4 regions of the Listeria sp. ILCC792 genome follow, and region 3 is predicted to be linked to each of the others. Evidence: riboswitches for the same ligand, from Rfam matches in the RefSeq annotation. Region 3 holds a riboswitch; each other region holds the start of a gene.
What was found. Region 3 has a riboswitch for S-adenosylmethionine ahead of CFS60_RS08195 (methionine ABC transporter ATP-binding protein). Riboswitches for the same ligand answer to the same signal wherever they lie in the genome.

Region 1 (2,199 bases), on a different contig from region 3:
TTTTGACCGCCAGAAAGTTGGGCTGGGAAATTTTCTTTTTTATCCGTAAGCCCGACAATTTCTAAGTATTTTTCAACACGTGCTGTAATTTCATCGCTTTTTAAACCTTCAAGTTTAAGCGGTAGCGCGATATTTTCATATACAGTGGCCGTTTTAAGTAGATTGTAGCCTTGAAAAATCATTCCGATTTTACGTCTCGCGAAACGCAAGTTTTTCGCCGAAAGTTGTGCGAGATTGTCGTTTGCAATATGCACAGTACCTTCAGTTGGCTGTTCTAAAAAATTAATACAACGAACAAGCGTACTTTTTCCAGCGCCGCTATAACCCACAACACCGTAAATCTCACCTTTTTGGACGGAAAGCGAAACGTCCTTCACCGCCTGAACGCTTCGCCCGTTAACATTAAAAGTCTTGCTGACATGTTCTAGTTTAATCATGGTTACATCTCCCTAAAATGCAGGTACAACAGACCCATTAAATTCTTTTTCAATGAAGCTTTTAATTTCATCAGAATGGTAATATTTTTTAAGTGTATCGACAACTTCATCATCTTTATTTTCAGTTCTTACGACAAAAACATTTGGGTACGGATTGTCTTTCGTTGGTTCATGGAAAATCGCATCATCATTAATGGTGAGTCCAGCGCCCATCGCAAAATTGGTGTTGATGGCAGCTGCTTTTACTTCACCAAGTTGCGCTGGAATTTGCGAAGCTTCAAGTTCGATGATTTCTAAATCGAGCGGGTTTTCCGCGATATCTTTTTTCGTTGCTTTTTCTTCCACGCCGTCTTTCAACTTAATGACACCAGCGTCTTCAAAAAGTTTTAAGCCACGATATTCGTTCGAAGGATCATTTGGAACCGCAATTTTATCCCCCTTCTTAAGCTCTTTGATGTCTTTAATATCTTTGGAATAAATGCCCATTGGGAAAGCAACTGTCTTAAAGACTTGGTCGATTTTGTAGCCTTTATCTTTTTTCTGTGCATCTAAAAACGGAATCGTTTGGTAGTTATTCGCGTCTAAATCCCCATCGTTTAGCGCAGTGTTTGGCGTGTTATAATCGTCAAACGTTTTAATTGTGATGTCCAGCCCGTCTTTTTTAGCTAACTTTTTCACTTCCTCCGCAATTTGTTGGTGAGGTCCACCCGTTACGCCAATTGTAATCTTTTCCGTGCTTAACGTTTCGGATTTCCCGCCACCACATGCAGAAAGTGCAAGTAGTGCCGCGCCAGTAAATGCAATCAAAATTCCTTTAGTTCTCTTTTTCATTAAAAATTCCTCCCTAAATGTGTCTAAATTTAAATTTTTATAAACATTCTAGCTTGAGAGTGTGGACACAGCGTTTCGCCTTGTATTTATGTACTAGAAAAGTTTTTAGCACATAAATAAACCCCTCTACCATAAGAATAGAGAAGTTGAATGTGTTGCCTATTCGAACTCCTCTCATCTACCAAAATGGCTATACCATTTTGCTGGAATTAGCACCTTCACTTCAAAAAGTTAGGTTGCCGGGCGTCATCGGGCCAGTCCCTCAGCCTCTCTCGATAAGAGAACTACATTATAAAAACTTGTTACGTAAAAATATACCGATTTTTAAGGTGATTGTCAATGCTTTTTTAATGTTTTTTATTTCTAGACTAGACAAAATTGCTAGAAAACTTTAAGATATTTAACAATGAAACATAAAACGGGAGGCGTACGAAATGAGATTTTCTAAAAAGCTCGAAAATTTGCCAGAGCAATTTTTTTCAAAATTAGTACAAAATGTAAATCGCAAAATTGCAGAAGGGCATGATGTCATCAATTTGGGACAAGGAAATCCAGATCAGCCTACGCCGCAAAACATCGTAGAAGCACTAAAAAATGCCGCAGATGATGTGCAAAACCACAAGTATTCTTTGTTTCGCGGCAAGGCAGAACTGAAAGAGGCGGCTGCCAATTTTTATAAAAAAGAGTACGGGGTGACGCTAGATCCTGAAAAAGAAGTGGCCATTTTGTTTGGGACGAAGACGGGGCTTGTGGAGCTGCCGATGTGTCTGCTTGACCCCGGCGAAAAAATGCTCCTGCCTGACCCTGGCTACCCAGATTACTTGTCTGGCGCGGTTTTAGCGGACGCCGAGTATACATTAATGCCTCTTTTGGAGGAAAATCAATTTCTACCGGATTATGCTTTGATAGATGAGGCGACGCGGTCAGATGC
Region 2 (2,199 bases), on a different contig from region 3:
ATTATTTTTGAAGGAATGGGGATTAGTTCGAGTGTGAATGGATTTCATGCGACGGGGATTTATATTGGAGTTTTGTTGGTGTCGCCATTTATTGAAGCGCCGCTACATAAATTTGGATTTAAGCCGATTATTGTGGTTGGCGGGGGATTAGTTGCGGTGGCGCTATTTTTGTTCCCGATGTGGTTTAATTTGTATTTTTGGTTTTTGCTGCGTCTTGTTATTGGTGTGGGGGATCATATGCTACATTTTTCGTCGCAAACTTGGATTGGAGCTACGACGGAACCGAGCAAACGTGGCAGGAATATGGCGATTTATGGCTTGTTTTTTTCACTTGGATTTGCGGTTGGACCGCAGCTTGTGAATTTGATGGATGTAAGTCCTAATTTGCCATTTTATATTTCCGGTGTGTTAGTTCTCTTGGCGTGGGGATTAATTTTGACGCTGAAAAATGAATTTATTTCGGAAGGGACGGAAATTCGCAAAATTTCTTTTTTCGATAGTATGAAGCGTTTTTCTGATGTGATGAAAATTGCTTGAGTAGCGATGATACCACCCTTTTTATATGGTGTTTTGGAGACGGGTTTAAACGCGACTTTCCCAATTGTGGGGCTTAGGTTTGGGATTGAAACATATATGATTACGTTTATTATTTCTGCTTTCTCGGTAGGGACGATTTTGTTTCAGGTTCCAATTGGGATTTTTAGTGATCGGATGGGGCGCGGGCGCGTGTTGCCAATTTTAACGTTTTTAGGTGGTCTCGTTTTCTTCCTAACAGCATTTGTTTCGAGTAGTGTGCTTTTTATTGTGATTTTCTTTGTGCTCGGGATACTTGTGGGATCGCTTTATTCACTTGGGCTTTCATATATGACGGATTTGACGCCGCTTGATCTTCTTCCTGCTGGAAATATTTTGGTGGGGATGTGTTTTAGTGTGGGGAGTATTTTGGGGCCGAGTGTAGCGGGGGCTTTGATTACTATGGTCGGCCCGAGGAGCTTTTATTTTACGATTGCTCTGCTTCTTATTTTGGGAGGAATTTTATTATTTTCAAAAAAAAGATTGACAGCATAGATTTATTTTTGGTATTATGATTTCAATACATTTGATATGTAAATTAAATATGAAACTCTTATAACGAGTGGTAGAGGGACTGGCCCGATGAAACCCGGCAACCTTTCAAGTTTTTTGAAAAGGTGCTAAATCCTGCAAAGCATGTTGCTTTGAAAGATAAGAGAGAACTAATTTTTCGTTTATTTTCGAATTATTTTAGCCTCTCTATCTAGGGAGGCTTTTTCGCGTCATAAAAAAGAGAGGATGAGGTAAATGGTAAAAGTACTTAGTTCAAATTTAGGGTATCCACGTCTTGGAGAGAATCGCGAATGGAAAAAATCGTTAGAAAATTTTTGGAATAACAAAATTTCAGAAGATACACTTCTTTCTGAAACAAAGGCGATTCGATTGGCTGCTTTAAACAAACAGAAAGAAAAAGGGATTGAGATTATTCCGGTCAATGATTTTACACTGTACGACCATGTGCTTGATTTGAGTGTGGCGTTTGGTGTGATTCCGAAACGTTTTGGGAATTTTACGAACGAGGTGTCGCTACGTACATATTTTGACATCGCGCGCGGGAACGATACGGCGGTTGCTTCTGAGATGACGAAATGGTTCAACACGAATTACCATTACATCGTTCCAGAGCTTGACGATGTGGAGCCGAAACTCTTAGAGAATAGGGCGCTAAAAGCTTATTTAGAAGCGAAAAAGGAGCTAGGTATTGATGGAAAGCCGGTCATCATTGGGCCAATTACTTATTTGAAACTTGGAAAAGGTGCCGATAAAAATGATTTCGCGAGTTTAGTTCAGAAGTTCTTACCGCTTTATAAAACGATTATTGAAGAGCTAGATGCGGCGGGCGCGAAATGGATTCAACTAGACGAACCAATTCTTGCGACGAGTTTAGCAAAAGAAGAAGTAGCACTTTTTGAAGAGGTGTACGCGGAATTACGCGCAGCGGCGCCACATGCGAAATTGATTTTGCAAACGTATTTTGAAAGTGTGGACGCGTATGAGGCGGTTGTAAAATTGCCGGTGGATGCGATTGGACTGGATTTCGTTCACGACCATGGTGAGACGCTTGAGAGAATTCAAAAATTTGGTTTTCCAGATAATAAATATTTGGCGGCGGGAATCATTGATGGG
Region 3 (2,199 bases):
TGGACTTGCACGTGATAAGGGCATGGAAATCATTGAAACTTATGAGGCGGACAATTTAGTTGTGAGCGGTGACGGCAATCAGATTATGCGCCTCTTTGAAAACTTGTTTTCAAATGCCCTTAGATACGGGGAAGGCAATCAACATATCGATTTAGTTGCCCGAAAAGAAGAAGACTTTGCGGTGATTGATGTCATTAATTACGGTGAGGAAATTCCCGCGCTTGATTTGCCACATTTGTTCGACCGCTTTTATAAAGTCGATAAAAATCGTACGACGACAGGCACGGGTCTTGGCCTTGCGATTGCAAAATCAATCGTGGAACGCCACGGCGGCCTTGTGATGGCGACAAGTAAACATCATAAGACAACATTTACCGTGAAATTACCATTAATTTAAACGAGCAATTTCAAGCTCATATTGATTCAATCTTTAGCTTTTCTTTCCCATTTCTTTCCCGCGTTTTTAGCTTAAGGAAGTAAAATTTAAGCTAGGAGGGGAAAAAATGACAAAGAAAAGCTTTTTTATTATGTCGATTGCTATTTTAACGGTCATTGCTGTCTTTTATTATACTTATCAAACGAGCCCCGGATTATCCGAAAGCATTTCCTCGATACATAAATCTGAAATTTACTGTTGACAAAACAGCGTTCTAAATGTAATATGAAAAAACAGGACGCGTTTCAAGCGCGCCAATTATAATTTAATTCTTATCCAGAGTGGTGGAGGGATATGCCCGACGAAGCCCAGCAACCTAAGTAAACACTTAAGGTGCTAATTCATACAGAACAGATTGGTTCTGAAAGATGAGAAGAAAGTCGTACAACGCTAAATTCGTGCCTTTCTGCTCATGCAGGAAGGCTTTTTACATTGAGAGAAAAAGGTGAAGCGAATGATAACACTCCAAAATGTGGTAAAAGATTATGCGACAAGAAAAAATAAAGTGCGGGCGGTCGATGACGTTAGCTTGGAAATTGCAGAAGGCGAGATTTTCGGTGTCATCGGTTACTCTGGCGCGGGGAAAAGTAGTCTGATTCGACTGTTCAATGGTTTGGAACTTCCAACAGCAGGACAAGTTGACGTAAACGGCAAGGTAGTAAGCCAAATCCGCGGGAGAGAACTTCGGAAGGCTCGGCAAAAAATTGGGATGATTTTTCAGCATTTCAATTTGCTATGGTCGCGAACCGTTTTTGACAACATTGCGTTCCCACTAGAAATTGCAGGCGTACGCGGACAAAAACGAAAAAATCGTGTGAACGAACTTATCCGTTTAGTCGGACTTGAGGGTAAAGAAGATGCTTACCCGTCGGAACTGAGCGGTGGACAAAAACAGCGCGTTGGAATTGCGAGGGCACTGGCTAACGACCCAACTGTACTACTTTGTGATGAAGCGACAAGCGCACTTGATCCGCAAACGACTGATGAAGTCTTAGAGCTCCTACTAGATATTAACAAGCGTTTAAATTTGACGATTATCGTTATTACACATGAAATGCACGTTATTCGTAAAATTTGTAACCGAGTTGCCGTTATGGAGGCTGGGAAAGTGGTTGAGTTAGGCGACGTTTTAGACGTTTTCAAACATCCGAAACAGCCTGTGACGAAGCGGTTCATTGAACAAGTCACAGAATCAGATGAAACGGAAGAATTAATTCACCTACTGCTTGAAAACTATTCGGAAGGCAAGCTCGTTAAACTGCTCTTCATGAGTGAAAATGCGACAAGGCCGGTCATTTCGGAAGTCGCAAAACAACATGATGTGTCGCTAAACGTGCTTCACGGAAGCTTAACGCAAACGCAAAACGGCGCTTACGGGACGCTTTACGTGCAAATTGAAGGTAGCGACGCGGAAATTGAAAATACGATTCAGCATTTACGCGACTTGAAGATTGAAACAGAGGTGATTGAAGGATGAAGGAACTCTTCCCAGACGTTGACTGGCAACTGATGTGGGGCTACACGCAAGAAACGCTCTACATGACACTTTATTCTTTAGTTGCTGTTTTCATACTTGGTATTTTACTCGGCTTATTGCTCTTTTTAACGAATCGAAATGAAGGAATGCCTGCCAAAATTTTATATTGGATTACAGCAATACTCGTAAACGTATTCCGATCGATTCCATTCATTATCCTAATCGTGCTACTTTTACCAATGACAAAAACGCTCGTTGGAACGATTATTGGACCAAAAGCCGCACT
Region 4 (2,199 bases), on a different contig from region 3:
CAAATCGTAGTTTTCTTGCCAAGCGAGTAAATCCGCATAATCACTCGGGAGTTTAATTTGGCGTTCACTAGCCCGGCTAATGGTGCGGGCGCGAAAACTGAGTGGGCTTGGTTCGCCCATGATGCAAGCTGCTGCCTTGATTTCAGGGTGATGCGTTAGGAGCGCGCACGTGGTAATGCCGCCCATCGAAACGCCGCCGACAAAAATTTCTGTCGTGAGACTTTGCGCCAAATAATGGTCGCGAATAAATTCGTATTCTGCTAAATTTCCTTGAATGCTGTTCCAAAATGTTAAGGAAATGACCGAGGACACAGTTTGGTGGCGCTCACCGTGGTTTGGCGCGTCCGGAAGGCACACCCTGAACCCTCGACTCGCTAGCTTTCTCCCCTGTGTTAAAACGAGTTCTTTGCTTGTCTGCCAGCCATGATAATAAATCGCTAAAGGTAGCGGCTTGTCTACGCTCGTCTTACTCGTAATTTCCAAAACTGGAATATCGTGAATTTTTCGTTTAACAATCTTAAATTTCATTTCCAGCACCCCTACTCCATTTTATCAGCCTAAAAAACAGAAAAACAACTTTTCCGCCTGCTTGACAAATTGTCTGAACACGCTTATGATTAAACTTAATTTCATATGTTTTCTTATCAAGAAAGGCGGAGGGACTGGCCCGATGAAGCCTTAGCAACCGGACAAATGATCACGGTGCTAATTCCAGCAGTTAATTCTGAAAGATAAGTCGGTAGTCGTTCTTACATATCTACCCCTTCTGGCTTATTTTTTGCTAGGAGGGGTTTTTTGCACGCTCCGCACGTATCAACTTCATGAAAGGGTGTCTAAAAATGGGATTAAAACAACAATTATTATTTCAAAAAGAAGCTTTTATTTTGGAAAACGGAGCAAGACTTCAGCCGATTGAAATCGGTTATGAAACCTACGGAACACTAAATGATGATAAAACAAATGTGATTTTGCTTGAACATGCACTTACCGGAACCGCCCATGCGGCGAAGCATCACGAAACTGACGCACCAGGCTGGTGGGACGATTACATTGGCCCAGGAAAAGCACTCGACACAAAGCGCTATTTTATTATTTGCACAAACGTATTTGGCGGCTGTAGCGGCTCGACAGGCCCTTCGTCCGTCAATCCAGACACAGGCGCACAGTATCGCCTATCATTCCCACGTTTTAGTGTAAAAGATATCGTTCGCGTTCAATATGAACTCATCAAAACGCTTGGCATCACAAAATTAAAAGCCGTCATTGGTGGATCAATGGGCGGCATGCAGGCAACGGAATGGGCTGTGAGCTACTCGGACGCCGTCAGTTCCGTCATCAATATCGCCTCACCACTTGCGGCAAGCCCTGATGCCATCGGATTTAATCTTATCCAGCGAATGGCGATTTTAAACGACCCTGAATTCAACGATGGCAACTATCTCACACAACCAGAAGGCGGCCTCGCAACCGCTCGCATGGTTGGCATGATGACGTATCGCACAAGCGAACTTTTCTCCCAGCGCTTTGAACGCTTCACAGTGGACGAAAGCTCAAAAGACACCTTCTCCAAAGAACATTTCCAAATCGAATCCTATTTACAATATCAAGGTGACAGCTTTGTCGAACGCTTTGACGCTAACAGCTACCTTTATTTGACAAAGGCGATTGACCTGTTCGATGTCATCCGCAGTCAAGACGGGGCAGCGCCATCTTATACGCACATTCAAGTGCCTTACCTTTTAATTGGCATTACGTCCGACCAGCTTTTCCGCATTCGCGACCTAAGACGCGATTTCGAACTCTTAAAAACAGCTGGCGTCCCAGTTTCCTACCACGAAATTGATTCCGACTACGGACACGACGCCTTTTTAGTCCAATCCGAAGTCCCAAAATTCGCCCCAATCCTATCCGAGTTTTTGCTTCAAAAAACAGAAGAGAAGGCATTTTAGCCTTCTCTTTTTTGGTATTCCCTTTTCAGCAAGCCACCCAATTTATGGAAATCGCTACCCGTCACAGAACCCTTCAACACGAGCAAACTATCTTCCGTCAAAATGTCGCGCAAGAGGCTTCGCAAGTCCACTAAATTGCTGAACCACCGAATTCGCTCATTTTGGTTTTGTTTAAACAAACCTTCAAACAAGCTGCCATAACCAAAAATATAATCGGCGTCACTGCCTAGCACGTCCTTCATAATTTTAA

Region 1: it holds a riboswitch for S-adenosylmethionine, as region 3 does, so the genes downstream of both, CFS60_RS11800 (MetQ/NlpA family ABC transporter substrate-binding protein) here and CFS60_RS08195 (methionine ABC transporter ATP-binding protein) in region 3, are expected to answer to the same signal.
Region 2: it holds a riboswitch for S-adenosylmethionine, as region 3 does, so the genes downstream of both, metE (5-methyltetrahydropteroyltriglutamate--homocysteine S-methyltransferase) here and CFS60_RS08195 (methionine ABC transporter ATP-binding protein) in region 3, are expected to answer to the same signal.
Region 4: it holds a riboswitch for S-adenosylmethionine, as region 3 does, so the genes downstream of both, CFS60_RS09520 (homoserine O-acetyltransferase) here and CFS60_RS08195 (methionine ABC transporter ATP-binding protein) in region 3, are expected to answer to the same signal.

The regions. Positions count from the first base shown of each region.
Region 1 covers NZ_FYBO01000012.1:63,799-65,997, reverse strand. Annotated here, with positions in the region: gene CFS60_RS11805 (methionine ABC transporter ATP-binding protein) at 1-437, opposite strand, end outside; gene CFS60_RS11800 (MetQ/NlpA family ABC transporter substrate-binding protein) at 450-1,268, opposite strand; SAM riboswitch class I at 1,440-1,550, opposite strand; gene CFS60_RS11795 (pyridoxal phosphate-dependent aminotransferase) at 1,703-2,199, shown strand, end outside.
Region 2 covers NZ_FYBO01000014.1:2,347-4,545, forward strand. Annotated here, with positions in the region: partial or broken gene CFS60_RS12465 (MFS transporter) at 1-1,068, shown strand, start outside; SAM riboswitch class I at 1,124-1,231, shown strand; gene metE (5-methyltetrahydropteroyltriglutamate--homocysteine S-methyltransferase) at 1,321-2,199, shown strand, end outside.
Region 3 covers NZ_FYBO01000006.1:86,900-89,098, forward strand. Annotated here, with positions in the region: gene CFS60_RS08190 (cell wall metabolism sensor histidine kinase WalK) at 1-397, shown strand, start outside; gene CFS60_RS14055 (hypothetical protein) at 504-638, shown strand; SAM riboswitch class I at 706-811, shown strand; gene CFS60_RS08195 (methionine ABC transporter ATP-binding protein) at 891-1,913, shown strand; gene CFS60_RS08200 (methionine ABC transporter permease) at 1,910-2,199, shown strand, end outside.
Region 4 covers NZ_FYBO01000008.1:44,213-46,411, reverse strand. Annotated here, with positions in the region: gene CFS60_RS09525 (alpha/beta fold hydrolase) at 1-528, opposite strand, end outside; SAM riboswitch class I at 639-738, shown strand; gene CFS60_RS09520 (homoserine O-acetyltransferase) at 840-1,949, shown strand; gene CFS60_RS09515 (Mur ligase family protein) at 1,946-2,199, opposite strand, start outside.